One region of the Proteiniborus sp. MB09-C3 genome, then DNA from elsewhere that is predicted to be linked to it. Evidence: a T-box and tRNA genes for the amino acid it is inferred to sense, from the RefSeq annotation. Region 1 holds a T-box; the other regions hold tRNA genes.
The links. A T-box is a leader RNA that pairs with one kind of tRNA and senses whether it is charged. The one in region 1 lies ahead of alaS (alanine--tRNA ligase), so its partner is inferred to be a tRNA-Ala.
Positions count from the first base shown of each region.

Region 2: it encodes a tRNA-Ala, which carries the amino acid that the T-box ahead of alaS (alanine--tRNA ligase) is inferred to sense. The anticodon was not compared.
Region 3: it encodes a tRNA-Ala, which carries the amino acid that the T-box ahead of alaS (alanine--tRNA ligase) is inferred to sense. The anticodon was not compared.

Region 1 covers NZ_CP127161.1:2,785,094-2,795,959, reverse strand. The annotation lists gene nifS (cysteine desulfurase NifS) at 1-515, shown strand, start outside; gene nifU (Fe-S cluster assembly scaffold protein NifU) at 525-953, shown strand; gene QO263_RS13680 (PRC-barrel domain-containing protein) at 1,249-1,782, shown strand; gene QO263_RS13675 (YtxH domain-containing protein) at 1,832-1,993, shown strand; gene QO263_RS13670 (AI-2E family transporter) at 2,040-3,218, shown strand; T-box leader at 3,317-3,521, shown strand; gene alaS (alanine--tRNA ligase) at 3,578-6,217, shown strand; gene QO263_RS13660 (IreB family regulatory phosphoprotein) at 6,369-6,623, shown strand; gene QO263_RS13655 (hypothetical protein) at 7,117-7,278, shown strand; gene QO263_RS13650 (aldo/keto reductase) at 7,362-8,312, shown strand; gene ruvX (Holliday junction resolvase RuvX) at 8,325-8,747, shown strand; gene QO263_RS13640 (DUF1292 domain-containing protein) at 8,752-9,015, shown strand; gene QO263_RS13635 (Fur family transcriptional regulator) at 9,132-9,566, shown strand; gene QO263_RS13630 (ribonuclease J) at 9,814-10,866, shown strand, end outside.
Region 2 covers NZ_CP127161.1:525,116-535,981, reverse strand. The annotation lists rRNA gene QO263_RS02560 (23S ribosomal RNA) at 1-1,066, opposite strand, end outside; rRNA gene QO263_RS02555 (16S ribosomal RNA) at 1,427-2,958, opposite strand; gene QO263_RS02550 (uracil-DNA glycosylase) at 3,599-4,180, opposite strand; gene QO263_RS02545 (uracil-DNA glycosylase) at 4,215-4,772, opposite strand; rRNA gene rrf (5S ribosomal RNA) at 4,945-5,061, opposite strand; rRNA gene QO263_RS02535 (23S ribosomal RNA) at 5,139-8,203, opposite strand; tRNA gene QO263_RS02530 (tRNA-Ala) at 8,479-8,554, opposite strand; rRNA gene QO263_RS02525 (16S ribosomal RNA) at 8,697-10,228, opposite strand; gene QO263_RS02520 (SigB/SigF/SigG family RNA polymerase sigma factor) at 10,538-10,866, opposite strand, start outside.
Region 3 covers NZ_CP127161.1:439,128-449,993, forward strand. The annotation lists rRNA gene QO263_RS02115 (23S ribosomal RNA) at 1-2,432, opposite strand, end outside; tRNA gene QO263_RS02120 (tRNA-Ala) at 2,640-2,715, opposite strand; rRNA gene QO263_RS02125 (16S ribosomal RNA) at 2,858-4,465, opposite strand; gene yyaC (spore protease YyaC) at 5,031-5,600, shown strand; gene QO263_RS02135 (YkuS family protein) at 5,614-5,895, opposite strand; gene QO263_RS02140 (diacylglycerol/lipid kinase family protein) at 5,953-6,837, opposite strand; gene QO263_RS02145 (DUF4446 family protein) at 6,865-7,374, opposite strand; gene QO263_RS02150 (aminotransferase class V-fold PLP-dependent enzyme) at 7,645-8,787, opposite strand; gene yqeB (selenium-dependent molybdenum cofactor biosynthesis protein YqeB) at 8,932-9,738, opposite strand; gene mocA (molybdenum cofactor cytidylyltransferase) at 9,735-10,328, opposite strand; gene yqeC (selenium cofactor biosynthesis protein YqeC) at 10,343-10,866, opposite strand, start outside.

The DNA of each region.
Region 1 (10,866 bases):
TTCATCCACATATACATGGTGGAGCTCAGGAAAAAAACAGAAGAGCTGGGACAGAAAACATTCCTGGTATAGTTGGGTTTGGCAAAGCTATAGAGCTAGCTTATGAAACTATAGACGAGCATAATAGCAATCTTACGAGATTAAGAGATAAGTTCATAAAGGATATATATAAAAACATTGGCTATGTCAGACTAAATGGACATCCTAAAAATAGACTGCCTGGTAATGTTAACTTCTCCTTTGAATTTATTGAAGGAGAGTCTTTGTTACTGAGTTTAGATATGGTAGGAATATCAGCTTCTAGCGGCTCAGCATGTACATCAGGCTCATTAGATCCTTCACATGTATTATTGGCCATAGGACTTCCTCATGAAATTGCTCATGGATCCTTAAGACTTACATTGGGAGATTTTAATACAGAAGAAGAAATAGACTATGTAGTAGAGAATTTAGTTAAAATAGTTGATAGATTAAGAGAAATGTCACCATTATACGAAAATGTAAAAAGGATATAAGGGGGTAAAATTATGTACTCAGAAAAAGTTATGGAGCATTTTATGAATCCTAGAAATGTTGGAGAGATTGAAAATGCTGATGGAATTGGTCAAGTAGGAAATCCAAAGTGTGGAGATATAATGAAAATGTATTTAAAAATCGAAAATGATACTATTGTTGATGTAAAATTTAAGACTTTTGGATGTGGCTCAGCAATAGCTTCTTCAAGTATGGCTACAGAACTAATAAAGGGAAAGACCATACAAGAAGCAATGAAGCTTACGAATAAAGCTGTAGCTCAAGCTTTAGATGGCTTACCTCCAGTTAAAATGCATTGCTCAGTGTTAGCTGAGCAGGCTATTAAATCAGCTTTATATGACTATTCTAAGAAGAATAATGTGGTCATAGAAGGATTAGAAAACTTTAATCCTGATGAGGATGTTCACGATCACGAATAAGAGAACTTAAGAGGCTGTTTCATAACTTACAAATCAGTTATGAAACAGCCTCTTTTTCTATATGAAAGTCAACAACTAATTAGAAAACTAGTTTCTGAGTACTGTAATTATGCTAATCTTATTGTAGGTTTATATAGGAATGTCCTGTAAGAATCAAATTTATGTGAGAGCAGGGAGCAAATAAACTTGCGTTGCGAGACTACGAAAAATGCAAACTGTGGAAATAAACAAAATAATATTCAACTGTTAATGTGGAATACTAATTACATAGAAATTTATAAAAGGAGTAATTCAATTGAGGAAAGTAAGTGAGATAATTGGACTCCCAGTAATATGTAAAAAATCTGGAAGCAAAATTGCGACTGTAAAGGAAGTAATATATTCAAAGAAAAAATATAGAATAGTAGGTTTTCTAGTTAGTGAAGGAAATATTTTTAGAGAGGCTAAAATAATTCAATTTAATAATATTGATTCAATAGGCGAAGAAGCATTGATTATCAAAAACGAAAATATGATAGAAAAATCTAGTTTATTACCAGAAATAAATCAGTTAATTAATGAAAAAAAAATAATTGAAGAAGAAATCTTAACTGAAGATGGAGAGAGTCTGGGGCATGTAAAAGATACTTTAATAGATGATAAAAACGGAAAAATAATAGGTTTTATACTTACAGATGGGTTAATTCAAGATATTAAAGAAGGTAGAAATGTATTGCCATATACTACTGAGGCAGTTTTTGGGGAGAATTCTATTATTATAAGTAATGAAGCTAAAAATTCATTTGACAGATATAAGGAAGATTACAAAAAACTTCTAGAATTACTTTGAAAATTTGTACCAAACTAAGTATAAAGAATCTAAAAAATGGGGTGAGAATATGAAAGGAAGATTTATATCAGGAATTGTAGCAGGGAGTTTAATAGGTGCTACTGCTGGAATGTATGCAATCACAAGGATGAGCCCAAGACAGAGAAGAAAAGCAATGAAGGTAGGTAGAAGAATAGTAACGAGTGTTGTTAGCAATATAGGATTATTTTAATAAGGCAGCTTAGCTGCCTTTAATTTACATCAAAGGGAGCCACATTATGGATAATCTTCTAAAACTAAGTGACTATTTACGAAGTATATTTATAACCGCATTGTTGGGATTATGTATATATTTCTTATTGAATATTGGCAACAGATATGTGAAGCCTGAAAATAGGCTTCAATTTTCACGTAGAAAAATTATCTTTACTTTTGTGATAGTTATTCTAATAGTTATATTTTATAATCTTTTTAAGGGATATAGTAAAATTGCTCCATTACTTTTATTGGTGTTCTATTCAATAGTACTATCTTATTTACTTAATCCATTAGTAAATATCATTGAAAAAAGAGGATTTAAAAGATCATATAGCATATTACTTATATATTTGTTTTTATTAACTCTAATCATTTTACTAATAGTATCCATTGTACCAAAATTATCTAGTGAGTTTGAAAATTTAGTAAGGTTGTTGCCTAGCTATTTCAATAGAATATATGATTATTTTAATAACATCTCTGTGAAGTATTCTAAGCATTTAGATAAATTACCTCCAGAGTTTCAGGCAATAAAAGAAGTTTTCTTTGAAAATCTTAAGAATTTTCAGGTACTGATTCTCAATTATTTGAGAAATATCACTAATTCTGCAATTAGTATTTTCTCAAAGATGGTGAGCTTTGTTATTGTACCTATTATGGCGTATTATTTTTTAAAAGATAAAGATTATTTTAAGAAAAAAATCACACTCATAATTCCTAAAAATCAAAGAAATGATGTTTTAAAAATTGGAAGAGAGGTTGATAAAGTTTTAGGAAGATTTATTAGAGGGCAGTTATTAGTCTGTACTTTTGTTGGTATTTCTTCTTCAATAGCTTTACTGATTATTGGAGTAGATTTTGCCATAATCATTGGTTTAGTTGCTGGTATAGCAGATATAATACCTTATTTTGGCCCTATAATAGGCATTTTCCCTGCTATAGTATTTGCTCTGTTAAAAAGTCCTATGAAAGCTCTATGGGTCATAATTTCTTTCACAGTTATTCAGCAATTAGAGAGTAACATAATAGCACCTAAAATAGTTGGAGAAAGTGTTGGGGTCCATCCTGTAATTATAATGCTGGCACTTTTAATAGGAGGAAGCTATTTCGGAATTACAGGCATGCTCTTTGCAATTCCTGCGACAATAGTTCTGAAGATAGTTTCAAGCTTTCTAATTGACAAAATTTCTCGCATATAACCTATATTGACAAAATACGGCTTATAAATTATAATCCTATCTATAGATAGTTCAATAACAGATAGAGAGAATAAATTATTTTATAAAGAAATAAATATTTAACAACAATGAAAGGAATTAGTAAATATTCCAAACCTTGCAGAGAGAATGCCCTAGGCTGGAAGGCATTTAGGCAAGGATATTGAAGCAGTCCTGGAGTTGGAGCCTTGAATATATAGTAGAGGTTTCCGGTTTATCCGTTATCTTTTTGAGAGGCTAACTTTTAGTAAGTAGGGTGGTACCGCGGGTAAACTCGCCCCTAAGTAGGATATAGGGGCGAGTTTTTTATATTTAAAAAATGATTAGAGGGGAGATAGGTTATGAAAAAGACAGAATTAAATGAAATCAGAAAAGAATTTTTAGACTTTTTTAATGAAAAAGGACACTTGGTTGCCCCAAGCTTTTCTTTAGTACCAAAAAATGACAAAAGTTTATTATTAATAAATGCAGGAATGGCACCATTGAAAGCATATTTTACGGGAGCACAAGAACCTCCTAGAAGAAGGATGGCAACTTGCCAAAAATGTTTTAGAACAAATGATATTGAGAATGTAGGTAAAACAGCAAGACATGGCACTTTTTTTGAGATGTTAGGTAATTTCTCTTTTGGAGATTACTTTAAAAAAGAAGCTATTGAATGGGCATGGGAGTTTATGACTGAAAGAATGGAAATTCCAGTGGAAAAGCTATGGGTTTCAGTTTATGAGGAAGATGATGAAGCTTATGAAATATGGAATAAGTACATTGGAATCAAATCAGATAGGATTGTTAAATTAGGAAAAGAAGACAACTTCTGGGAACTCGAAGTAGGGCCATGTGGACCTTGCTCTGAAATATATGTGGATAGAGGCGAGAAATACGGATGTGGCAGCGAAAGATGTAAGCCAGGATGTGATTGTGATAGATATGTAGAGGTATGGAATCTTGTCTTTTCACAATTCGATAAGGATGAGGAAGGAAATTATAACCTTGTTCCACACCCAAATATTGATACAGGAATGGGTCTTGAAAGAATTGCAGCTGTAATGCAAAATGCAGAGAATATTTTCAGTACTGATGTAATGAAAATATTGCTAAAAAAGGTTGAAGAAAAGAGTGGGGCTACTTACGGGGAAAATGAAAAGAAAGATATGTCCATAAGGGTAATTACAGATCATATTAGAGCGGTAACATTTCTAGTTTCCGATGGAGTTTTGCCAAGCAATGAAGGCAGAGGTTATGTCCTAAGAAGATTGATTAGAAGAGCTGCAAGACATGGCAAGCTTTTAGGAATAGAAACTGATTTCTTAAATACTCTAGTACCAACTGTAGTTGAATTATGGGGAGAGGCATATCCCGACTTAATAGAAAGACTGCCTCAAGTTCAAAAAATATTAAAGGTTGAAGAAGAAAAATTCCAAGAAACTATAGATCAGGGAATAAATATACTAAATGAGTACATTGAAAATATGTCAAATAATAATGAAAAAGTACTAAATGGTGGATTTGCATTTAAATTATACGATACTTATGGTTTCCCTCTCGATTTGACTAAGGAAATTTTAGAAGAGCATAATTTATCGGTTGATGAGATTGAATTCAACTCTGAAATGGAGAAACAGAGAGAAAGAGCTAGGAAGGCAAGAGAAGCAGGTGATAATCAGGCATGGAGTAAAGATAGTCCATTGTCAATTGATAGTACAATAAGAACTGATTTTGTTGGGTATACAGAAACGGCTTTAAGTTCAAAAATAATTGCAGTTTTAAAGGATGAAAATGAAGTTCAAATTTTAAACTCAAATGAAAAGGGTATAATACTATTAGACAAAACTCCTTTTTATCCTGAAGGAGGAGGTCAAGTTGGCGATACTGGCTTGCTAAGAGGTAATGAATTTGTTGCAAAAGTAAATGATACAAAGAAGAATGGCAGCGGACAAATTTTACATTTTGTTGAAGTAATTGAAGGTACACTTAAAGGTGGAGCTGAGGTTTGCGCAGAGATTGATAAATCAGAAAGACTATCTACGGCTAGAAATCACTCGGTGACTCATTTGCTTCATAAAGCGTTAAAGGAAGTACTTGGGAATCATGTAAATCAAGCGGGTTCATTGGTAATGCCAGATAGATTGAGATTTGATTTTACACACTTTGAGGCATTGAAAAAAGAAGAAATTGATAGAATAGAGGAAATTGTTAACGATAAAATATTTGAGGGATTAGATGTAAGAATTGTAGAGACTTCCTTGGAGGATGCTAGAAATCAGGGAGCTGCTGCACTATTTGATGAAAAATACGGTGATGTAGTTAGATTAGTAAAAATCGGTGACTACAGCAAAGAGCTATGCGGAGGTACCCATATTTCAAACTCAAGTCAAATAGGAATATTTAAGATAGTAAGTGAATCAGGTATAGCTTCTGGTGTTAGAAGGATTGAAGCTATTACAGGAAAGAAAGCATATGAACAGTTTGTAGAAATGGATATGCAGATATTGAAGATGGCTGATATTCTAAAAACAAATAGAAGGGATATAATAAGTAGGGTACAGCAGATAACTGATGATACAAAGCATTTAGAAAAAGAAGTTGAAAAACTAAAATCGGATTTGGCTATGTCAAAATTAGATGATATAATAAATGAGAGCTTTGAAGTAAACGGGGTTAAAGTCATAAGTAAAAGAATTGATGGAATGGATATGAATAGCCTTAGACAATTAGGTGATAAAGCGAGAGACTCTATTAATTCTGTAGTAATTGTTTTTGGCTCAGTATTAGAAGATAAGGTTTCATTTATAGCTATGGCAACAAAAGACTTAGTAGGTAGGGGAATACACGCTGGAAACATAATTAGAGAGGTAGCAAAGATGGCTGGCGGAGGTGGCGGTGGACGCCCAGATATGGCTCAAGCTGGTGGAAAAGATCCTTCAAAGATAGATGAGGCTTTAAGTATAGTAAAGGATGTTGTATTATCTCAGCTTAAGTAGTTTTACTGTTTTGTAGTGTATAAATTGAAGAAACACAATAGAAGTGCTTGGCTAAGAATTTCTATTGTGTTTCAAACAAGCCATAGAATTTTTAATAAATAGATGTATACAAATCTCAATATATGATATAAATATATAAGGGGGTGTTTCTATGAACAGTATCAATCAAACAATGAAATTTAATGTTTCTAAGGATAATAAAAGTCAAGCTGAAGAAATATTGTTTTCGGTTTATGAAGCGTTAGAAGAAAAGGGCTATAATCCAATAAACCAAATAATAGGGTACATATTGTCCGGAGATCCTACTTATATAACTAGCCATAATAATGCAAGAACTCTAATAAGAAAATTGGAAAGAGATGAGCTTTTAGAGGAAATTCTTAAAAAGTATTTAGGGAAAAAGTAATAGGAGAGGTCTAATTGCTGAATAAGTTGCAAAAGAGAAGCATAAGTATTGATGCTTTATTGCTGCTTTAACTTTTTTTGACCTGGACAAGGAAGTTCAAGCTGCCTATGAAAGAAGACCAGGAAAGACTACAGAAGGATACAGTATTACTAATATTGAAATCAATAAGCTTAACAATGTAAATAATAATAGCACTAATGCTTCCGTAATAGGTGTGTTAGGAAATAATTTACACAATAGTGAGCATAAGACAGCAGTATTTGGTAATTCAGATACTGCTGAAAGTTTTATAGAAGCTAACTGCTTTATCAATGGTATTGGTTACTACATAGTTATTTTCATATATAATTTTTTTATCATATGTCTTTAAAGTTAAGATTGATTTGAAAAAAGTTATCATTATTGGTATCATAGTGTTATTGTTTATCTTTATTAGGGTATAATTAATATCTATATAAATCTAAATCCTACTCATCTGGACAGAAGGCTTTTTATGATTGCTAGAAGTGGATTAGGAGAAATATATATGCTGTTCAATTGTAAGAAGAAAATTACTATGTTAACTAAAAGCAGCAAATATTTTTCTGCTGGGCTTATCAGCACTCTTATAGGAAGTATAGTAGGATTATTAGTAAATGATTCGGGAGTTTTTTAGCAGCTATATCAAATGCATATTTGGTGACTATATTAATGTATTATATATTTGATTATATGACTGAATCTTAGGGAAGTGACATAGTGGAAAATAGATTGTTAGGTAATACAGGTATAAAAGTATCTGAGTTATGCTTTGGATCGTTAACTATTGGGCCATTGCAGGTGAATTTGGATATTTTGGAAGGTGCTCAGATTATAAGCTATGCTTTTAGCAAGGGCATTAATTTCATAGATACAGCAGAAATATACGATAATTATGGGCATATAAAAGAAGCATTAAAAACAGTAAATAGAAAAGATATAGTTATAGCTACAAAATCATATTCTTATTCAAAAGAAACAGCTGAAAAAAGTTTATCTAAGGCTTTAAGTGAATTAGACACAGATTATATAGATATTTTTCTATTGCATGAGCAGGAGAGCAAGCATACAATTCGTGGACATTATGAAGCGATAGAGTATTTTATGAAAGCTAAAGAAAAGGGCATTATTAGAGCTATAGGCATATCCACCCATAGAGTAGAAGCTGTGTTGGCAGCTAACCAATACAGAGAAATTGAAGTGATACATCCTATAATCAACAAATTAGGAATAGGAATACAGGATGGAAGTGTGGATGATATGATAGCTGCATTAAAAATATCCTATAATATCGGAAAAGGCATTTACGGTATGAAGCCCTTAGGCGGAGGACATTTAATTAAGAGCGTAGAGGAATCAGTTGATTTTGTTAGAAATGTACCATATTTACATTCATTTGCCATGGGAATGCAAAGCAAAGATGAAGTAGATGCGAATGTAAGTTTGATTAACAGTGGATATATTCCTGATGATATTAAACAAAGAATTAAAAAGAAGGAAAGAAGGCTTCATATTTCAGATTGGTGTATAGGCTGCGGTTCCTGTGTAGAGACATGTAAGAACGGTGGAGTACATTTAGTAAATAATAAAGCAGTTCCAATTATGGAGAAATGTGTCCTTTGCGGTTATTGTGCAAGAAAATGTCCAGAGTTTTGCATAAAAGTAATATAATTGGAGGAGTTTATGGAAAGAATAATGGGGCTTGATGTAGGAGATAAAACTATTGGGGTGGCAATAAGCGACCCATTAGGTATTACTGCCCAAGGAATTACTACTATAAGAAGAAAGGGAATCAATAGTGATTTTAGCGAATTAAAAGCATTGATTAGTGAATATAATATTGTTGAAGTTGTAATTGGATTACCGAAGAATATGAACAATACTATTGGCCCGCAGGGGGAAAAAGTATTGCATTTTGTTGAAAAATTCAAGGGTAAATTTAATGTTAATGTAGTATTACAGGATGAAAGACTAACTACAGTATCTGCGGAAAGATTGCTTATAGATGCAGATGTGAGTAGAAAAAAAAGAAAAGATGTAATTGATAAGGTAGCAGCAACATATATTTTAAACTCTTATTTAGAAAAAAATAAAAAAGGAGAATGAGAGCATGGTAAATGATGACAATATTATTTCATTAATAGATGAAAATGGTAAAGAGCAAAAATTCGAAGTAATGGCAACATTTGATATTGAGGAAGATGAGTATGCAGTATTGTTTCCGTTACAAAACGAAGAAGCTGAAGATGGGGCTTACATTTTGCGAATTGAGTATGACGAAAATGGAGAATTACTATTAGTAAATATTGAAGATGAAGAAGAACTTGAAAATGCTGTGGCTGTCTATGAGGCTATTGCAGATGAAATACTGTAGTCGTTTTTTCATATGCTTATTCTAAGGCAAATTTGTTATAATTACTTACATATTTGTTGACTTTTGCATGTTATAATAATAGACTATATTTATAAAGCAAATAAGCAGGTGGAATGATGGATAATTTTTTTGACGATTTAAAAACAAAGCTTAAGGAAAAAGGGTATAAGCTTACAACACAGAGAAGAGTTATATTGGACGTGATCTTGGAAAATCATGGTAGACATTTAAGCCCTGAGGAGATATACGATAGCGTAAGAGATAAATATCCTGAAATTGGGCTTGCTACTGTATATAGAACGTTGCAGTTATTTGAACAATTAAATATTATTTACAAGCTGAATTTTAATGATGGGTGCAGCAGATACGAACTAAGTTCTTCTTCTAATGACCACCAGCATCATCATCTTATTTGTTTAAACTGTGGTAAAGTATTAGAGGTCGAATTGGACTTACTTGAGAATCTTGAATTGGAAATCGAAAAACAGAAAAATTTTAAGGTTATAGATCATAATGTAAAGTTTTTTGGTTATTGCAAAGATTGTAAGTAGTAAATCCCAATTTGGGATTTATTTTTTTACAATTTTGTAAGGCTATGGGTAACTATGATGTGGGGAAAAGTACCATTAGGAAAGTTTCTGTATGCTATTTGCATTTGAAATTTTTAATGGTTTTATGGATAGAATAATATTAGATGAAAAGTGAAGCTGCATAAAATGGTATTCAAATATAAGAATAAAATTATTTGAGCGTGAGTTTTTGTATATTTAAGTGAAAAGATAAAAGGAGAGTGACAGAGTGGCAAAAAAATCATCAAAATTAAAAATAATTCCTCTAGGGGGTTTATATGAAGTAGGAAAAAACATTACGGCTATCGAATATGAGGATGATATTATCGTTATTGATTGCGGACTTATTTTTCCTGAAGACGAAATGCTAGGGATAGATGTAGTTATTCCAGATATAACATATCTATTAAAGAATAGAGAAAAAATAAAGGGTATAGTTTTAACTCATGGACATGAGGATCATATAGGGGCATTGCCATATGTATTGAAGAAAATTAATGTACCTATATATGGAACTAAGCTTACTCTTGGATTAGTCGAAAATAAATTTAAGGAACATAATATTAGTAATACCATTTTGAATGTAGTTAAAGCATCACAAAGTATAAAGCTTGGTCAATTTGATATTGAATTCATAAGAACATCTCATAGTATACCTGATTCTGTAGCTTTAGCTATCCATACACCTGTGGGAACAGTAGTTCATACGGGAGACTTTAAAGTTGACTATACTCCAATTAATGGAGAAGTAATGGATTTTCATAAGCTCTCAGAGCTAGGGAAAAAGGGAGTGTTAGTTCTCTTAGCTGATAGTACTAATGTAGAGAGACCGGGATATACAATGTCTGAAAAGACGGTTGGAGATACGTTTAAGGATATATTTTTAACTGCTAAACAAAGAATCATTGTAGCCACTTTTGCTTCTAATATTCATAGAGTGCAACAGGTAGTCAATGCAGCGGTTCTTTTTGATAGGAAAGTTGTTGTATCAGGAAGAAGCATGGTTAATGTAGTAAAAGTAGCTACAGATTTAGGATATTTAGATGTACCTGAAGGCACTTTAATCGATATAAATGATATGCATAGATACCCAGACAATAAAATAGTAGTTATAACTACTGGCAGCCAGGGAGAGCCTATGTCTGCTCTTGCAAGAATTGCATCTTCAGACCACAGAAAGATGGAATTAATGCCAGGAGACTTAGTTATAATATCAGCTAGTCCAATTCCAGGCAATGAGAAGACAGTAGCAAAGGTAATAAATCAGTTGTTTAAAAGAGGA
Region 2 (10,866 bases), 1.6 Mb from region 1:
ACTTAACTTGTACTTTGGGACCTTAGATGGTGGTCTGGGCTGTTTCCCTTTTGACTATGAAACTTATCTCACATAGTCTGACTCCCAAGTATATGACTGTGGCATTCGGAGTTTGATAGGTTTTGGTAACGCATGCGCGCCCCTAGACCAGTCAGTGCTCTACCTCCACGTCACTTTCCTTGAGGCTAGCCCTAAAGCTATTTCGAGGAGAACCAGCTATATCCGGGTTCGATTGGAATTTCACCGCTACCCACAGGTCATCCGATAGCTTTTAAACGCTAAGCGGTTCGGTCCTCCATTGAGTTTTACCTCAACTTCAACCTGCCCATGGGTAGGTCACCCGGTTTCGGGTCTACGACATGCAACTTAATCGCCCTATTTAGACTCGGTTTCCCTACGGCTCCATACCTTAAGTACTTAACCTTGCTGCATATCGTAACTCGTTGGCCCGTTCTACAAAAAGTACGCGGTCGTTCATATATAGAACTTCCACTGCTTGTAAACATAGGGTTTCAGGTTCTTTTTCACTCCCCTCCCGGGGTTCTTTTCACCTTTCCCTCACGGTACTATTCTCTATCGGTCACTAGGTAGTATTTAGCCTTGGGGGGTGGGCCCCCCTGCTTCCCACAAGGTTTCTCGTGTCTCGTGGTACTCTGGATCTCAGCTGGCGGGTTTTCTATTTCGTATACTGGACTTTCACCTTCTGTGGTGGGCCTTTCCAGACCTCTTCTACTATAGATTATCCCTACCGTTTTGCTGGTCCGCAACCCCAGTAAAGTTACCTCTACTGGTTTGGGCTCTTCCCCGTTCGCTCGCCGCTACTTAGGGAATCGATGTTTCTTTCTCTTCCTCAGGGTACTTAGATGTTTCAGTTCCCCTGGTCTGCCTTCTATCTACCTATGGATTCAGTAGATGATTCCTAAGGTTCTCCTTAGGTGGGTTTCCCCATTCGGATATCTACGGATCTATGTCTACTTGCGACTCCCCGTAGCATTTCGGTGCTTATCCCGTCCTTCTTCGGCTCCTAGTGCCAAGGCATTCACCCTATGCTCTTAGTATCTTGACCAGATGCTGCAATTACCCAAATCTTTGATTTGGTGTAATTGTAGTACTCAGAAACTTTGTTTCTGAGTTTCCGTTTGAATTGTAGTTTTTCAATCAATTCTGTCTTGATTTTAAAACTTTCTTACGCTGTGTAGTTTTCAAGGTACAAGGTTGACAACCTGTGTTGTCAATTAAGTTGAAAGACTTTGTTGGCCTCTCAAAACTGAACACAAGCAGACAACCAATTTAAACGTTTTTCTTAAATTGTGTTGGTCGCTTATGTGATTAATCTAAGTATTCTTTAGACTAATCAATGTATTGTTTTGTAAAAAGACTTTGTTAGCCTCTCAAAACTGAACAGTGAAAAGGTACTTCTCCTTAGAAAGGAGGTGATCCAGCCGCACCTTCCGATACGGCTACCTTGTTACGACTTCACCCCAATCATCGATCCCACCTTCGACAGCTGCCTCCTTTAAGGTTAGCTCACTGGCTTCGGGTGTTACCGACTCTCATGGTGTGACGGGCGGTGTGTACAAGACCCGGGAACGCATTCACCGCGACGTGCTGATTCGCGATTACTAGCAACTCCGACTTCATGTAGGCGAGTTGCAGCCTACAATCCGAACTGGGATCGGCTTATTGGGATTTGCTTAACTTCACAGTCTTGCTTCCCGTTGTACCGACCATTGTAGCACGTGTGTAGCCCAGGACATAAGGGGCATGATGATTTGACGTCATCCCCACCTTCCTCCGGTTTGTCACCGGCAGTCCCTCTAGAGTTATCAGCTTTACCTGTTATCAACTAAAGGCAAGGGTTGCGCTCGTTGCGGGACTTAACCCAACATCTCACGACACGAGCTGACGACAACCATGCACCACCTGTCTCCTCTGTACCCGAAGATAAAGGATTATCTCTAATCCGATCAGAGGGATGTCAAGCCCTGGTAAGGTTCTTCGCGTTGCGTCGAATTAAACCACATGCTCCGCTGCTTGTGCGGGTCCCCGTCAATTCCTTTGAGTTTCAGTCTTGCGACCGTACTCCCCAGGCGGAGTGCTTAATGCGTTAGCTGCGGCACTGATGGATGTCTCCACCAACACCTAGCACTCATCGTTTACGGCGTGGACTACCAGGGTATCTAATCCTGTTCGCTACCCACGCTTTCGTGCATCAGCGTCAGTTGCAGTCCAGAGAGTCGCCTTCGCCACTGGTGTTCCTCCTAATATCTACGCATTTCACCGCTACACTAGGAATTCCACTCTCCTCTCCTGCACTCAAGCCCTTTAGTTTCAAATGCTAACTACGGTTAAGCCGTAGCCTTTCACATCTGACTTAAAAGGCCGCCTACGCACCCTTTACGCCCAGTAATTCCGGATAACGCTCGCCCCCTACGTATTACCGCGGCTGCTGGCACGTAGTTAGCCGGGGCTTCCTCCTAAGGTACCGTCCGTTTCTTCCCTTAGGACAGAGCTTTACGACCCGAAGGCCTTCTTCGCTCACGCGGCGTCGCTGCATCAGGGTTTCCCCCATTGTGCAATATTCCCCACTGCTGCCTCCCGTAGGAGTCTGGACCGTGTCTCAGTTCCAGTGTGGCCGTTCACCCTCTCAGGCCGGCTACTGATCGTCGCCTTGGTGAGCCGTTACCTCACCAACTAGCTAATCAGACGCGGGACCATCCCATACCGATAAATCTTTGACTCACGTATCATGCGATACTTGAGCTTCATGGGGTATTAATCCCGGTTTCCCGAGGCTATTCCCCTGTATAGGGCAGGTTTCCCACGCGTTACTCACCCGTCCGCCACTAACTATATTGATTTCCATCCGAAGACTTCCATTAATATAGTTCGTTCGACTTGCATGTGTTAAGCACGCCGCCAGCGTTCATCCTGAGCCAGGATCAAACTCTCATATAAAAGCTTTTTGTTCTCCTGTCACTCGTTATGACGTTGACATGTATTTTTAAGCGTATCTCAAAATTTGAAATTTTGGATGTTTGCTTGTGACTTCTCACTGTTCAGTTTTCAAAGACCAACTATCATTTCGCCCGTTAGGGCTATTGTTATGAGTGTCCATTAGGACCAATTTTGTCATCCTTCGTTAAGATCTTCTTTGAGAAGATTTACTAGAGACAACTTTTATAGTTTAGCATTTTCAATCTTATTTGTCAATGCTTTTTAAAAACTTTTTAAAATCTTTTTTCCTGTTGCTCAATGTTATCTTTACCAACTGATTCAACATTAGATTAAGTTTTTTTAGCGACTTAATTACTTTAACATTTTTTTTATCGCTTGTCAATATTTTTTTCGAAATTCACTTTTACTTTGTTTTTCCTGTCGTTTAGTGGCGACTTGTTTACTATACCAAATTTAAATTATCAAGTCAATAGATTTTACTTATACAGTTTTATCCAAATCAGATTATAATCTATAAACACTCATACAGGCTAAAGTCAGATATATAGTATCCAAAAAATATCTAAACAACTAATGGCTTTCAATGCTCATTATTCCCCTATAATTAGGCTTCCTAACTTTCAAAAAATTATACAATTAATTAAATGTTTTTCAATAATTCTCCTAGTCGTTTCAAGTCATCTATATATATATCCTTTAACTCTCTTTTGTATATTACTGCTGCTGGATGGTATAATGGAAAAACAGTATATTCATTTTCTTTTATTCTAGTACGTATTGGACTTCCGTGAGTATTACCTATTGTTATTGTTTCGTCATTTGATATTGTTTTTAATGGAATATTTCCCAATGTAACAATTATTTTAGGCATAATAATATCTATTTCTTCAAACAAGAAGTCTTTAAACTCTTCTATTTCATTCTTGTTTGGTGTCCTATTTGTTTTGGTCCCAGGTCTTTTACCTTCTTTAGTTGGTCTAAATTTTACCGTATTTGTAATGTAAAGCTTTTCTCTTTCTAATTCAAGAATTGATAAAAACTCATTTAGATATTTTCCTGCCGAGCCTACAAAGGGCTTTTTCTGCTCTACCTCCCTAGCCCCTGGTGCTTCACCTACCATCATTACAATACTATCAATTTTACCATTTCCAAGCACTAATTCTTTATCATAAAATTTATTTGTAATTTTAATGTTTAATTGTGTTAATCTCTCATTCTTCAAAAATATCTCCCTTTCACTATTTTTTAATATCATACTATAGCTTTAATCCCTCATATTTTTTCTTTATATTTTTAAAGTCTTCCCATGCAGGTCGTTTTTTATTTTCATCTCTCAATAAAGCAGCTGGATGATATGTTGGCATAACGTAAAATTTACCTAACTCTACCCATACTCCCCTATTTTTTGTTATTTTGAAATCTTGGCTTATTATATTTTGAGCAGATACAGCTCCTAAGCATACTAATATTTTAGGATTTACTAACTTTACCTGCCATCTTAAATATTCTATACATGATTCAGATTCTTCTGCTAAAGGATTTCTATTATTGGGAGGTCTACACTTAACTATATTCGCTATATAGACGTCTTCCCTTTTCAGTCCTATTGCATTGAGCATCCTATCAAAAAGTTGGCCAGCAGCTCCTACAAATGGACGTCCTTGCTTATCTTCATTGTATCCTGGTCCTTCTCCGATAAACATAATGGAAGCATTAGGGTTCCCCTCACCAAAAACTACATTTGTTCTAGTCATATGTAAAGGACACTTATTACATTTTTGACAATATCCCTCTAGACTTTCTAAGGTATACATATTACATCACTCCATAAAATATAGGATTAGTTAGTCTTCTTTTATTACAAGTCTCTATATATCATACTATATATTATTCATATGACTTTTTCCATAAGAATGAGTTGTCAAGTAATTATATGCCAAAAAAATAAAAAACCAATCTTCTAGAGATTGGAACAAAAAACAATAAATCCAGCAACGTCCTACTCTCCCAGGCGGTCTCCCACCAAGTACCATCAGCGCTGAAGGGCTTAACTTCTGTGTTCGGTATGGGAACAGGTGTGACCCCTTCGCTATTGTCACTGGATTTATGCCCTAATTTAATAAGGCTTCATATATTTAATTTAAGGCTTATACCTTAAAAACTACACAGCGTCCATATTTCTGGTCAAGCCCTCGACCTATTAGTATCGTTTAGCTTAAAGCATTGCTGCTCTTACACCTACGACCTATCAACCAGTTAGTCTTTCTGGGGTCTTACTCTGTTTACCAGATGGGAAATCTTTTCTTAAGGGGGGCTTCGCGCTTAGATGCCTTCAGCGCTTATCCCTACCAGACTTGGCTACTCAGCCATGCCCTTGGCAGGACAACTGATACACTAGTGGTCTGTCCATTCCGGTCCTCTCGTACTAGGAACAGCTCCTTTCAAATTTCCTACGCCCACGACAGATAGGGACCGAACTGTCTCACGACGTTCTGAACCCAGCTCGCGTGCCTCTTTAATGGGCGAACAGCCCAACCCTTGGAACCTGCTACAGCTCCAGGATGAGACGAGCCGACATCGAGGTGCCAAACCTCCCCGTCGATGTGGACTCTTGGGGGAGATAAGCCTGTTATCCCCGGGGTAGCTTTTATCCGTTGAGCGATGGCCCTTCCACTCGGCGCCACCGGATCACTAAGTCCAACTTTCGTTCCTGCTCGACTTGTAGGTCTCGCAGTCAAGCTCCCTTCTGCCTTTACACTCTTCGCACGATTTCCGACCGTGCTGAGGGAACCTTTGAGCGCCTCCGTTACTTTTTAGGAGGCGACCGCCCCAGTCAAACTGCCCAACTGACAGTGTCCCAAGACCAGTTTCATGGCCTATGGTTAGAACTTCAGTATCATAAGGGTGGTATCCCAACGACGACTCCACCAATGCTGGCGCACTGATTTCTCTGTCTCCCACCTATTCTGTACATAGGATACCAAAATCCAATGTCAGCTTGCAGTAAAGCTCCACGGGGTCTTTCCGTCTAGTCGCGGGTAACTCGCATCTTCACGAGTACTACAATTTCACCGGATCTCTTGTTGAGACAGTGCCCAGATCGTTACACCTTTCGTGCGGGTCGGAACTTACCCGACAAGGAATTTCGCTACCTTAGGACCGTTATAGTTACGGCCGCCGTTTACTGGGGCTTAAGTTCTTACCTTCGCTTGCGCTAAGCATTCCCCTTAACCTTCCAGCACCGGGCAGGTGTCAGCCCCTATACTTCATCTTTCGATTTAGCAGAGACCTGTGTTTTTGGTAAACAGTCGCCTGGGCCTATTCACTGCGGCCGAAGGAGGCTTATGTGGCTTGCACTTCACCTCCCTCGGCACCCCTTCTCCCGAAGTTACGGGGTTAATTTGCCGAGTTCCTTAACAAGAGTTCTTCCGCTCATCTTAGGATTCTCTCCTCGCCTACCTGTGTCGGTTTGCGGTACGGGTACCTTTAGGCTTGATAGAAGCTTTTCTTGGCAGTGTGGATTCAGTTAGTTCGCTACTTGTATTTCGCTCCCCATCACTTCTCAGGATATTGTATCTACGGATTTGCCTTTAGATACTCCCTACTTGCTTAGGCACACTCAACCAACGGTGTGCTTAACCTATCCTCCTGCGTCACTCCTTCTCTTTTAGCGCCTTCTGGTAGTACAGGAATTTCAACCTGTTGTCCATCGCCTACGCCTTTTGGCCTGGGCTTAGGTCCCGACTAACCCTGAGTGGACGAGCCTTCCTCAGGAAACCTTAGGCTTTCGATGGGTGAGATTCTCACTCACCTCTCGCTACTCATGCCAACATTCTCTCTTGTATACTGTCCACTACTCCTTTCGGTATAGCTTCTACCTGTATACAATGCTCCTCTACCACTGTCGTAGATTCAATGCTACCCTTAAGTTTTCACTTAACTAGAATCTGGCCGAAGGCTTTTATTGTAGCCTTTTGTGGCCTTCGGCAAAGCTTTCTTTGCCCTTTACTTTAAGAGTAATATTGAATCTATGACAATCCACATCTTCTGGTGACTAGTTTGAGCCCCGGTAATCTTCGGCGCAAGACCACTCGACCAGTGAGCTATTACGCACTCTTTGAATGTGTGGCTGCTTCTAAGCCAACATCCTGGTTGTCTGTGTAGTCTTACATCCTTTCCCACTTAACTTGTACTTTGGGACCTTAGATGGTGGTCTGGGCTGTTTCCCTTTTGACTATGAAACTTATCTCACATAGTCTGACTCCCAAGTATATGACTGTGGCATTCGGAGTTTGATAGGTTTTGGTAACGCATGCGCGCCCCTAGACCAGTCAGTGCTCTACCTCCACGTCACTTTCCTTGAGGCTAGCCCTAAAGCTATTTCGAGGAGAACCAGCTATATCCGGGTTCGATTGGAATTTCACCGCTACCCACAGGTCATCCGATAGCTTTTAAACGCTAAGCGGTTCGGTCCTCCATTGAGTTTTACCTCAACTTCAACCTGCCCATGGGTAGGTCACCCGGTTTCGGGTCTACGACATGCAACTTAATCGCCCTATTTAGACTCGGTTTCCCTACGGCTCCATACCTTAAGTACTTAACCTTGCTGCATATCGTAACTCGTTGGCCCGTTCTACAAAAGTACGCGGTCGTTCATATATAGAACTTCCACTGCTTGTAAACATAGGGTTTCAGGTTCTTTTTCACTCCCCTCCCGGGGTTCTTTTCACCTTTCCCTCACGGTACTATTCTCTATCGGTCACTAGGTAGTATTTAGCCTTGGGGGGTGGGCCCCCCTGCTTCCCACAAGGTTTCTCGTGTCTCGTGGTACTCTGGATCTCAGCTGGCGGGTTTTCTATTTCGTATACTGGACTTTCACCTTCTGTGGTGGGCCTTTCCAGACCTCTTCTACTATAGATTATCCCTACCGTTTTGCTGGTCCGCAACCCCAGTAAAGTTACCTCTACTGGTTTGGGCTCTTCCCCGTTCGCTCGCCGCTACTTAGGGAATCGATGTTTCTTTCTCTTCCTCAGGGTACTTAGATGTTTCAGTTCCCCTGGTCTGCCTTCTATCTACCTATGGATTCAGTAGATGATTCCTAAGGTTCTCCTTAGGTGGGTTTCCCCATTCGGATATCTACGGATCTATGTCTACTTGCGACTCCCCGTAGCATTTCGGTGCTTATCCCGTCCTTCTTCGGCTCCTAGTGCCAAGGCATTCACCCTATGCTCTTAGTATCTTGACCAGATGCTGCAATTACCCAAATCTTTGATTTGGTGTAATTGTAGTACTCAGAAACTTTGTTTCTGAGTTTCCGTTTGAATTGTAGTTTTTCAATCAATTCTGTCTTGATTTTAAAACTTTCTTACGCTGTGTAGTTTTCAAGGTACAAGGTTGACAACTTAGTTGTCAATTATTGAGAATTGAGAGTTGATAATTGAGAACTATTTATATTCTTTTAATTCTCTATTTTCCATTTTCAATTCTCAATTATCTTTAAACGCTAGTTTAAAGATATCGTGGTGGAGATGAGGAGATTCGAACTCCTGACCCCCTGCTTGCAAGGCAGGTGCTCTCCCAACTGAGCTACACCCCCATATTTTATTGAGTGTTGAGAGTTAAAAATGAGAATTGTTTAGATTCTCTTTTAGTTTCTCTTTCTCTTTATTAAGTTTTATCTATTTGAAAGACTTTGTTAGCCTCTCAAAACTGAACAGTGAAAAGGTACTTCTCCTTAGAAAGGAGGTGATCCAGCCGCACCTTCCGATACGGCTACCTTGTTACGACTTCACCCCAATCATCGATCCCACCTTCGACAGCTGCCTCCTTTAAGGTTAGCTCACTGGCTTCGGGTGTTACCGACTCTCATGGTGTGACGGGCGGTGTGTACAAGACCCGGGAACGCATTCACCGCGACGTGCTGATTCGCGATTACTAGCAACTCCGACTTCATGTAGGCGAGTTGCAGCCTACAATCCGAACTGGGATCGGCTTATTGGGATTTGCTTAACTTCACAGTCTTGCTTCCCGTTGTACCGACCATTGTAGCACGTGTGTAGCCCAGGACATAAGGGGCATGATGATTTGACGTCATCCCCACCTTCCTCCGGTTTGTCACCGGCAGTCCCTCTAGAGTTATCAGCTTTACCTGTTATCAACTAAAGGCAAGGGTTGCGCTCGTTGCGGGACTTAACCCAACATCTCACGACACGAGCTGACGACAACCATGCACCACCTGTCTCCTCTGTATCCGAAGATAAAGGATTATCTCTAATCCGATCAGAGGGATGTCAAGCCCTGGTAAGGTTCTTCGCGTTGCGTCGAATTAAACCACATGCTCCGCTGCTTGTGCGGGTCCCCGTCAATTCCTTTGAGTTTCAGTCTTGCGACCGTACTCCCCAGGCGGAGTGCTTAATGCGTTAGCTGCGGCACTGATGGATGTCTCCACCAACACCTAGCACTCATCGTTTACGGCGTGGACTACCAGGGTATCTAATCCTGTTCGCTACCCACGCTTTCGTGCATCAGCGTCAGTTGCAGTCCAGAGAGTCGCCTTCGCCACTGGTGTTCCTCCTAATATCTACGCATTTCACCGCTACACTAGGAATTCCACTCTCCTCTCCTGCACTCAAGCCCTTTAGTTTCAAATGCTAACTACGGTTAAGCCGTAGCCTTTCACATCTGACTTAAAAGGCCGCCTATGCACCCTTTACGCCCAGTAATTCCGGATAACGCTCGCCCCCTACGTATTACCGCGGCTGCTGGCACGTAGTTAGCCGGGGCTTCCTCCTAAGGTACCGTCCGTTTCTTCCCTTAGGACAGAGCTTTACGACCCGAAGGCCTTCTTCGCTCACGCGGCGTCGCTGCATCAGGGTTTCCCCCATTGTGCAATATTCCCCACTGCTGCCTCCCGTAGGAGTCTGGACCGTGTCTCAGTTCCAGTGTGGCCGTTCACCCTCTCAGGCCGGCTACTGATCGTCGCCTTGGTGAGCCGTTACCTCACCAACTAGCTAATCAGACGCGGGACCATCCCATACCGATAAATCTTTGACTCACGTATCATGCGATACTTGAGCTTCATGGGGTATTAATCCCGGTTTCCCGAGGCTATTCCCCTGTATAGGGCAGGTTTCCCACGCGTTACTCACCCGTCCGCCACTAACTATATTGATTTCCATCCGAAGACTTCCATTAATATAGTTCGTTCGACTTGCATGTGTTAAGCACGCCGCCAGCGTTCATCCTGAGCCAGGATCAAACTCTCATATAAAAGCTTTTTGTTCTCCTGTCACTCGTTATGACGTTGACATGTATTTTTAAGCGTATCTCAAAATTTGAAATTTTGGATGTTTGCTTGTGACTTCTCACTGTTCAGTTTTCAAAGACCAACTATTATTTCGCCCGTTAGGGCTAATCAATCGCAGAATTTTTATTACCGCTGACTTTTACTACTATATCAAACTTTTCATAAAGTGTCAAGCATTTTTTTATTTTTTTAGTCATACCAGATGACGACAATACATAATATATCATTTTATCATATCTTTTTCAAGAGTTACTTTATTCCATATTTTCTTATCTAATTGTATATCTTCTTTAACTCTTTTTGAAATTTTTCAATAATTTTTTTCTCCATTCTTGACACTGTCATTTGAGATATGTTCAATTCCTTAGCAATTTCAAATTGAGTTTTTTTATTAAAGTATCTATCATAGAGTATTTTTTTCTCCATATCATTCAATTTTTCTATATTTTTCTTTAAGAAATCATTATTCTCTATTGTTGTAAAGTACTTATCATCTTCTCCTATTAGCTCTGATAAATTAATATCCTTATCATCACCATTCGAATCAAGTACTACATCTAATGAATGAGGGGTATATACCTTGCTAGCTTCCATAGCTTCAA
Region 3 (10,866 bases), 1.5 Mb from region 1:
CACTAAGTCCAACTTTCGTTCCTGCTCGACTTGTAGGTCTCGCAGTCAAGCTCCCTTCTGCCTTTACACTCTTCGCACGATTTCCGACCGTGCTGAGGGAACCTTTGAGCGCCTCCGTTACTTTTTAGGAGGCGACCGCCCCAGTCAAACTGCCCAACTGACAGTGTCCCAAAACCAGTTTCATGGCCTATGGTTAGAACTTCAGTATCATAAGGGTGGTATCCCAACGACGACTCCACCAATGCTGGCGCACTGATTTCTCTGTCTCCCACCTATTCTGTACATAGGATACCAAAATCCAATGTCAGCTTGCAGTAAAGCTCCACGGGGTCTTTCCGTCTAGTCGCGGGTAACTCGCATCTTCACGAGTACTACAATTTCACCGGATCTCTTGTTGAGACAGTGCCCAGATCGTTACACCTTTCGTGCGGGTCGGAACTTACCCGACAAGGAATTTCGCTACCTTAGGACCGTTATAGTTACGGCCGCCGTTTACTGGGGCTTAAGTTCTTACCTTCGCTTGCGCTAAGCATTCCCCTTAACCTTCCAGCACCGGGCAGGTGTCAGCCCCTATACTTCATCTTTCGATTTAGCAGAGACCTGTGTTTTTGGTAAACAGTCGCCTGGGCCTATTCACTGCGGCCGAAGGAGGCTTATGTGGCTTGCACTTCACCTCCCTCGGCACCCCTTCTCCCGAAGTTACGGGGTTAATTTGCCGAGTTCCTTAACAAGAGTTCTTCCGCTCATCTTAGGATTCTCTCCTCGCCTACCTGTGTCGGTTTGCGGTACGGGTACCTTTAGGCTTGATAGAAGCTTTTCTTGGCAGTGTGGATTCAGTTAGTTCGCTACTTGTATTTCGCTCCCCATCACTTCTCAGGATATTGTATCTACGGATTTGCCTTTAGATACTCCCTACTTGCTTAGGCACACTCAACCAACGGTGTGCTTAACCTATCCTCCTGCGTCACTCCTTCTCTTTTAGCGCCTTCTGGTAGTACAGGAATTTCAACCTGTTGTCCATCGCCTACGCCTTTTGGCCTGGGCTTAGGTCCCGACTAACCCTGAGTGGACGAGCCTTCCTCAGGAAACCTTAGGCTTTCGATGGGTGAGATTCTCACTCACCTCTCGCTACTCATGCCAACATTCTCTCTTGTATACTGTCCACTACTCCTTTCGGTATAGCTTCTACCTGTATACAATGCTCCTCTACCGATACTTACGTATCCCACATCTTCGGTGACTAGTTTGAGCCCCGGTAATCTTCGGCGCAAGACCACTCGACCAGTGAGCTATTACGCACTCTTTGAATGTGTGGCTGCTTCTAAGCCAACATCCTGGTTGTCTGTGTAGTCTTACATCCTTTCCCACTTAACTTGTACTTTGGGACCTTAGATGGTGGTCTGGGCTGTTTCCCTTTTGACTATGAAACTTATCTCACATAGTCTGACTCCCAAGTATATGACTGTGGCATTCGGAGTTTGATAGGTTTTGGTAACGCATGCGCGCCCCTAGACCAGTCAGTGCTCTACCTCCACGTCACTTTCCTTGAGGCTAGCCCTAAAGCTATTTCGAGGAGAACCAGCTATATCCGGGTTCGATTGGAATTTCACCGCTACCCACAGGTCATCCGATAGCTTTTAAACGCTAAGCGGTTCGGTCCTCCATTGAGTTTTACCTCAACTTCAACCTGCCCATGGGTAGGTCACCCGGTTTCGGGTCTACGACATGCAACTTAATCGCCCTATTTAGACTCGGTTTCCCTACGGCTCCATACCTTAAGTACTTAACCTTGCTGCATATCGTAACTCGTTGGCCCGTTCTACAAAAAGTACGCGGTCGTTCATATATAGAACTTCCACTGCTTGTAAACATAGGGTTTCAGGTTCTTTTTCACTCCCCTCCCGGGGTTCTTTTCACCTTTCCCTCACGGTACTATTCTCTATCGGTCACTAGGTAGTATTTAGCCTTGGGGGGTGGGCCCCCCTGCTTCCCACAAGGTTTCTCGTGTCTCGTGGTACTCTGGATCTCAGCTGGTGGGTTATCTATTTCGTATACTGGACTTTCACCTTCTGTGGTGGGCCTTTCCAGACCTCTTCTACTATAGATTATCCCTACCGTTATGCTGGTCCGCAACCCCAGTAAAGTTACCTCTACTGGTTTGGGCTCTTCCCCGTTCGCTCGCCGCTACTTAGGGAATCGATGTTTCTTTCTCTTCCTCAGGGTACTTAGATGTTTCAGTTCCCCTGGTCTGCCTTCTATCTACCTATGGATTCAGTAGATGATTCCTAAGGTTCTCCTTAGGTGGGTTTCCCCATTCGGATATCTACGGATCTATGTCTACTTGCGACTCCCCGTAGCATTTCGGTGCTTATCCCGTCCTTCTTCGGCTCCTAGTGCCAAGGCATTCACCCTATGCTCTTAGTATCTTGACCAGTTAAAAATTGTAGTTTTATTTATCAATTCTCTATTGATTTTAAAACTTTCTTACGCTGTGTAGTTTTCAAGGTACAAGATTGACAACTAAGTCGTCAACTATTGAGAATTGAGAGTTGATAATTGAGAACTATTTATATTCTTTTAATTCTCTATTTTCCATTTTCAATTCTCAATTATCTTTAAACGCTAGTTTAAAGATATCGTGGTGGAGATGAGGAGATTCGAACTCCTGACCCCCTGCTTGCAAGGCAGGTGCTCTCCCAACTGAGCTACACCCCCATATTTTATTGAGTGTTGAGAGTTAAAAATGAGAATTGTTTAGATTCTCTTTTAGTTTCTCTTTCTCTTTATTAAGTTTTATCTATTTGAAAGACTTTGTTAGCCTCTCAAAACTGAACAGTGAAAAGGTACTTCTCCTTAGAAAGGAGGTGATCCAGCCGCACCTTCCGATACGGCTACCTTGTTACGACTTCACCCCAATCATCGATCCCACCTTCGACAGCTGCCTCCTTTAAGGTTAGCTCACTGGCTTCGGGTGTTACCGACTCTCATGGTGTGACGGGCGGTGTGTACAAGACCCGGGAACGCATTCACCGCGACGTGCTGATTCGCGATTACTAGCAACTCCGACTTCATGTAGGCGAGTTGCAGCCTACAATCCGAACTGGGATCGGCTTATTGGGATTTGCTTAACTTCACAGTCTTGCTTCCCGTTGTACCGACCATTGTAGCACGTGTGTAGCCCAGGACATAAGGGGCATGATGATTTGACGTCATCCCCACCTTCCTCCGGTTTGTCACCGGCAGTCCCTCTAGAGTTATCAGCTTTACCTGTTATCAACTAAAGGCAAGGGTTGCGCTCGTTGCGGGACTTAACCCAACATCTCACGACACGAGCTGACGACAACCATGCACCACCTGTCTCCTCTGTATCCGAAGATAAAGGATTATCTCTAATCCGATCAGAGGGATGTCAAGCCCTGGTAAGGTTCTTCGCGTTGCGTCGAATTAAACCACATGCTCCGCTGCTTGTGCGGGTCCCCGTCAATTCCTTTGAGTTTCAGTCTTGCGACCGTACTCCCCAGGCGGAGTGCTTAATGCGTTAGCTGCGGCACTGATGGATGTCTCCACCAACACCTAGCACTCATCGTTTACGGCGTGGACTACCAGGGTATCTAATCCTGTTCGCTACCCACGCTTTCGTGCATCAGCGTCAGTTGCAGTCCAGAGAGTCGCCTTCGCCACTGGTGTTCCTCCTAATATCTACGCATTTCACCGCTACACTAGGAATTCCACTCTCCTCTCCTGCACTCAAGCCCTTTAGTTTCAAATGCTAACTACGGTTAAGCCGTAGCCTTTCACATCTGACTTAAAAGGCCGCCTACGCACCCTTTACGCCCAGTAATTCCGGATAACGCTCGCCCCCTACGTATTACCGCGGCTGCTGGCACGTAGTTAGCCGGGGCTTCCTCCTAAGGTACCGTCCGTTTCTTCCCTTAGGACAGAGCTTTACGACCCGAAGGCCTTCTTCGCTCACGCGGCGTCGCTGCATCAGGGTTTCCCCCATTGTGCAATATTCCCCACTGCTGCCTCCCGTAGGAGTCTGGACCGTGTCTCAGTTCCAGTGTGGCCGTTCACCCTCTCAGGCCGGCTACTGATCGTCGCCTTGGTGAGCCGTTACCTCACCAACTAGCTAATCAGACGCGGGACCATCCCATACCGATAAATCTTTGACTCACGTATCATGCGATACTTGAGCTTCATGGGGTATTAATCCCGGTTTCCCGAGGCTATCCCCCTGTATAGGGCAGGTTTCCCACGCGTTACTCACCCGTCCGCCACTAACACAATATTCAACACTCAATACTCAATACTCAGTTCTATTTGCCTGAGATCCTTCGCTATCGCTCAGGATGACATAAAAGAATTTCGTCTGAATACTCAGTGTTGAATATCATGTTCGTTCGACTTGCATGTGTTAAGCACGCCGCCAGCGTTCATCCTGAGCCAGGATCAAACTCTCATATAAAAGCTTTTTGTTCTCCTGTCACTCGTTATGACGTTGACATGTATTTTTAAGCGTATCTCAAAATTTGAAATTTTGGATGTTTGCTTGTGACTTCTCACTGTTCAGTTTTCAAAGACCAACTATATATTTCGCCCGTTAGGGCTATTGTTATGAGTGTCCGTTAGGACCAACTTGTTTAGCAACTTTTATATCTTAACATTTCTCAATATCAGTTGTCAACATTTTTTTAAATTAATTTTTCTTTTGTTATTTCTTGTCGTATGGTGACGACTTTATAACTATAACAAATTACTTTATCGTTGTCAATAGTTTTTTTGTTTTATTTATTGCTATTAACTAGCCCCTAATTCGACACGTTAAATGCAACTCTCAAGATGCATTTAGTGACAGTGAATAATGTATCACATCAGGGCATAAACAGTCAATAGTATTTTTAACCACATAAATATGTCCTCTACTACATATTAATATTTATAACTATTCAACTTTTTCTCAATTTGCTGTATCAATAACCTTTGTTTGGGAAAACTCTATTTATAATGACTAGTTATGAGGGGGTAAATGCATGTCGGTAAATTCTGATTCTATTTTCGCCAAATCCATGCTTAGCGATATTATTTATAATCATTTAGTAAAATATTATGATGACACCTACGAGGACATCATAATTCTATGTATTGGAACCGACAGATCCACTGGAGATTGCTTAGGTCCATTGATAGGATATAAGCTTTCATATATTCCGAGAATATATACTAACGTTCACGTTTTAGGTACACTAGAAGCTCCTGTACATGCTAAAAATCTTGAAGAAAATATTCGTAACATATACTCCTCATATAAGAATCCCTTTGTCATAGCCATAGATGCATGTTTAGGTAAATTGGAGCGAGTAGGCCATATTAATGTAGCCAAAGGTTCTTTGAAACCAGGATCTGGTGTTAACAAGGATTTGCCAAAGGTAGGAGATATACATATAACTGGAGTAGTCAATATTGGAGGCTTTATGGAATATATGGTTTTACAAAACACTAGACTAAGTACAGTTATGAAAATGGCTGATATTATTTCCTCAGGATTTATCACCTCCTTTTGGAAGCTTTTTAAACAGAAAGAAAAACTGACAACTACTTAAAATTAAGTTGTTGTCAGTCAAATAAAGGACTATATATTTTCTTTTTAATTATATTATCTATTTCTTCTGTTGTTTTTCCCGTTGCATTAATTAAAACAGCACCCTTATTATTTGCTATGTCTATTCCGCTGTTCATATTAGCTAAATTGTTATGGTATTCTATGTCATATCCATCTGCCATATAAATTATGGCCTCCACATCATTATTATTGATGTCAACTATCTCGTACCCAAGATTATTTAAATTACTTTTTAAACTATATAATCCTTCCTGTACTACAATCCTTTTTTTCATAGAAAAACCCTCCAATGCACTATATATATATTTTTATCATTAAGGGTTTTTTTATTCTTATTTATTTGTATATAGCTCTATTTTTCTTTCATCTATTATAAAACTTACCTCTTTTTTTGCTGTAATTATCTCACCATCTATATTTAATAGTAGCTCTTTATCAAATTTTAGTTTCACTTTTTTAGATTTATAGATTTTTACTATATCAGTTAAGTTTACATGAGTTCCTTTAAAAACTAATGGAAATAGAGTAAGAAGTCTAAACTTATTTAGCTTTCTCACAATGACCACATGAAAATACCCATCATTTAATAAAGCCATTGGACATATTTTCATTCCACCACCATAGTATTTTCCATTTGCAATTGCAGCCAACATAGCATCCATCTCAATAGTCTCTTCATCAAGCTCTATTGTAAGCCTTTTAGGCTTATATACAACCAAAGTAGCAATTAAGCTTATTGTATAAGCTACACTGCCTTTTATAATTTTCTTAATATTTTCAGTTCGCTTTACTATTTCTGCATCTAAACCCATACTGGCAACATTTAAAAATAACCTGCCATTGATTTTACCAAAATCAATATGTTTTTTTGATCCGCCTAATAGAGAATATAAAGCTTCCTCAGGGTCTAATGGGATGTCTAAACTTCTAGCTAAATCATTTCCCGTTCCTCCTGGTATAATGCCCAATGTTCCATATCCTTTCTGGATAATTCCCATTGCAACTTCATTTATAGTTCCATCCCCACCTACAGCAACTATACTATCGAAGCCTTCCTCCAGACCTTCCATAGTCAAGCTTGTGGCTTCCTTTGGTTGGCTAGTCAGGACTATACTATAGCTTATATTGGTCTTGTCCATCTTTTCTCTAATAAGTGGTATTAGCTTTTTTGCTTTATCTGTCCCTGCTATAGGGTTTACTATGAATAATATCTTCAAGTTAATATCACCAAGCCTATTTGAAATTTATGAAGTCATGGATTGTTTCTTTGCTCTATCTAAAGCTTGCATTTCCTCTACTGACAATGGATAACTGGATTCTCCTTTTACTACTGGCTTTGCATAGGTTTTGCTTTCATTTCTTCCATATATGCTGGTTATGACAAATCCATTAAGCTTGTCGTCCAGTAATGCAATAGAGAAACTTAAATCACTTCCCATATCATTAAAAGCATTGTATCTTATAAAGCCAATTCTCTGTAAGCAAAACTGTAGCCTATCGTCAATATTCTCACAGCGTTTTTCAACTTCTATGATTTGTCCCTTTACATTTCTTATTTCATCAATATGTTCAAAAAGTATGCCTTCTAAAGAATGTGTCGTAGAGCCTTCTACTAAACGATCATATTTTTTTGTAATGCTGGAAATCCTCACTCTGCTTGTAATATATAACAATAATAACAGAATATTAAGCAGTGACATTACTATGACTATTTCTGTAATATAATCAGTAAAAATGTTAAATATAAGTTCCATAGTTTCTCCTTTCCATTTAACTTTACAGTCTATTGTACTTTAATTCTATTATAATATTAAAAGTCCTGCCACGAAATTAATTTTTGATTACAAAGAAATAAAAAATAAAGAAAATCCATAGGATTGATACAATATCAAAACCAGCATACAGACATACAAACTGTATCTAGCGCCTCAGGATTTTCTTACAAACTAACCAGATTTATTGAGTAAATCAAAGCATAAAACAAATTTGTGTTGCGAAACTGCGAATTGTACTCAATTCTTATTTCATATTTCCTTTGAAATAGTTTTTATTGCATTGATAGCAGCCTCTATATCATCAATTGTATTAAATGGACCAACACTAAATCTGATGCAGCCCTGCTCGTAGCAGTTCACAGTTTTGTGTGCAAGGGGAGCGCAGTGAAGTCCTGGTCTTACAGCAATATTAAAAACCTGATCTAGTATATAGCTTACTTCTGAAGAATCTTCTTCTCCTATATTAATAGAAATTACAGGCGCTTGCCTTTTCATATTACAAGATCCATAAATTTTAACCCTATCAATTTCTCTTAGTCCATCTATAAGAGTTTTGGCCAGTTTTATTTCATGATCCCTAATATTATCTATTCCCTTATCAAGAATATATTTTATTCCTGCGCCTAGTCCCACTATACCAGGCATATTAGGTGTACCGCTTTCAAATTTATCTGGATAGATATCAGGCTGTATTAAAGAATCGGATCTGCTTCCTGTCCCGCCCTCTTTCATCTGAACTATATCTATGCCTTCCCTTATATAAACTCCTCCCGTACCTTGGGGTCCTAACAAGCTCTTATGCCCGGGAAATGCCAATATATCAATATTCATATCTATTACATCTATATTATATACTCCTGCTGTCTGAGCCGCATCTACCATATATATTATATTATGTTTTTTCGCTATGCTTCCAATTTCTTTTATTGGGAATATAGTTCCTGTAACATTGGAAGCATGAGTAGTTACAATAAGCTTTGTATTACTTTTTATATTGGCTTCAATATCTTCAATATGAATGCTCCCAGCTTCATCACATTGTATTATGGTAGTCTCCACTCCAATGCTTTCTAGTGCTTTTAATGGTCTTAGAACTGAATTGTGTTCCATAGATGTGGTTATTACATGATCCTCTGGCTTTAATAGTCCTTTAATTGCAAGATTTAAGCCATCAGTTGCATTAGAAGTAAAAATAATTCTCATTGGATTTTCTATATTAAAGAAATTACCTAAAAGCTCTCTCGTTTCATAAATAGCCCTACCTGCCTTCAGAGCTAGCTTATGTCCAGATCTGCCAGGGTTTGCTCCATATTCTCTCATGGCTTCTATTATTGAATTATATACAATATCTGGTTTAGGAAAAGATGTTGCCGCATTATCAAGATATATCAAAGTTTACACCTCCAATATAATGATCCATAAATATAGTATATTATATGCATATACTATTACAATACTTATTGGTAAAAGAATTTTAGGTAAAAAATAATTTAGAACGGTAAAATCACCGTTCTTTGAAAATAGTTATAATGCTCTTTAGCATGTTTCTCTTTTCATTTTTAAATATAATATGGCTTCCAGAACTCCTCCACCCACTGCTCTTGCCTTCTCAGAAATAGAGTTGCAGTATTCTTGAATTCCTCTAGGATCCACATCTGCTATTTTAAGCCCTTCATGTACTTCTAGTTCCTCCATTATTAGTCCTCTCAGTACACCATCTATAGAAGCTTTTACAGGCACCTCATCTACGTAAGCTATGATATCGTCCTTTTTCACTATATCTCCTATTTTAGAAACGTGCCTGATGATTCCATCAGCTGGGGATTTTATTACCCTTTCCTTTCCAAATCCATTGATTATTCCTGGAATACCAGAGTTAGGCTCCGCAAATCCGTCAAATATTAAAGAGCCTAGGTAGTGACCCCTTTTAGTTTCAATTACAACATCTACATCTACTCCTGCCTCAAAGCCTGGCCCTAATGCTACAGTAATTGGCGCTAGGTTCTTGCTTGTACCTAAATTTTCTTTAGCTAATATTCCATCTACTAATACATCCGCTTTAATTTCATTTAAAATATTTAGATTTTCATCAATTATAACTGGAAGGTTCTTGTCTTCCCAGCATTTATAGATTTCTTCCTTATTATTTACCTTCACAGCCTTTACTCCCTCAACTACTGTAGAACCATCGAAAACAGCTTGAGCAAAGGACACGGTTCTTCTGATAACTGTAGGCTTCTCTATTTCTAGAATCAAAATTTTAAATCCACTTCTATGGAGTCTGTGTACTACTCCTGTTGCAATGTCTCCTCCACCTCTAATTACAATTATATCTTCCATCATTTCTCAATCTCCATCTCCATTTCAATTAATTGCTGATATTCATCCCAAGTATCCATATCTAATCCTACTCTATAATCTTCTATAGAAATATATTTCACCATATGAGGTGCTTTTTCAATTATTTTTCTTCCACCTTTATCTCCTTCTACCTCAAGAAGCTTATCCTTTAATTTAGAAGAAAATATTGTTGGACTGCCTTTTTCATTATTATACATAGGAACTAAAATTTCACTATTGTCATTATTAAAAGCATCTATCATCATATCTATCGTTCTTGAGTTTAATAAGGGCTGATCCCCAACAATAAACATAAATGCCTCAGTATTTAAATTAGATGATTTAATACCTAGCTTCATAGATTCACTTTGCCCTTTTTCAGGGCACGAATTGAAAACTGTCTTTATACCATATTTTATTGCTATATCTTTAATATGTTCTTTTTGATAAACTAATATAATTTCATCTAGCTTGGATTCCTTTGCTGCTTTTATTACCTTCTCTATTACCAGCTCTCCACCAAGGTTAAGAGTTAATTTATCCTTATTCATTCTTTTAGAAAATCCTGAAGCCATTATTATGCCAGTTATCATTTTAGCACCTTCTCCTAAACACTTTTAATTCTTTTGTTAGCCATACTCCCTGCCAATAAGCCATTTATTAAAAGGCCCTTATTCCTAATCATTTTTCCTATTAGGCTAGCTTGTCTCATTTGCATTTCATTATCTGCCTTATTAAATAGCAGATATTTTTTACTATCTGCAGAAGCCCCTTTAAAAAGCCCATCTTTCGCCATAACTAGCTTCACTATAATTTCTTCTATTATTACATCTCCTATACGACTATTTGTCACTTCACAAAATATCTCTGGTCTATGGACATTAGCTTCATCAATTACCTTCCCTAATGCCTCTATTCCTATAACACCTATGACTTTACTTGTATTACTTGGTATTACAGGCTCATGAGAGGCGGGAGCTTTTATAGGTCTTCCTTTAGAGCCATCAGCTTCAATAAGTATAAAATCAAATAAATCTTCATTATAAATGGTATCAAGAAAACCGCTATCTACTCCTAAAAGCTTATTTTGAGGTGATATGCATCTGCCTAAAACAGTAATTGTACCATTTT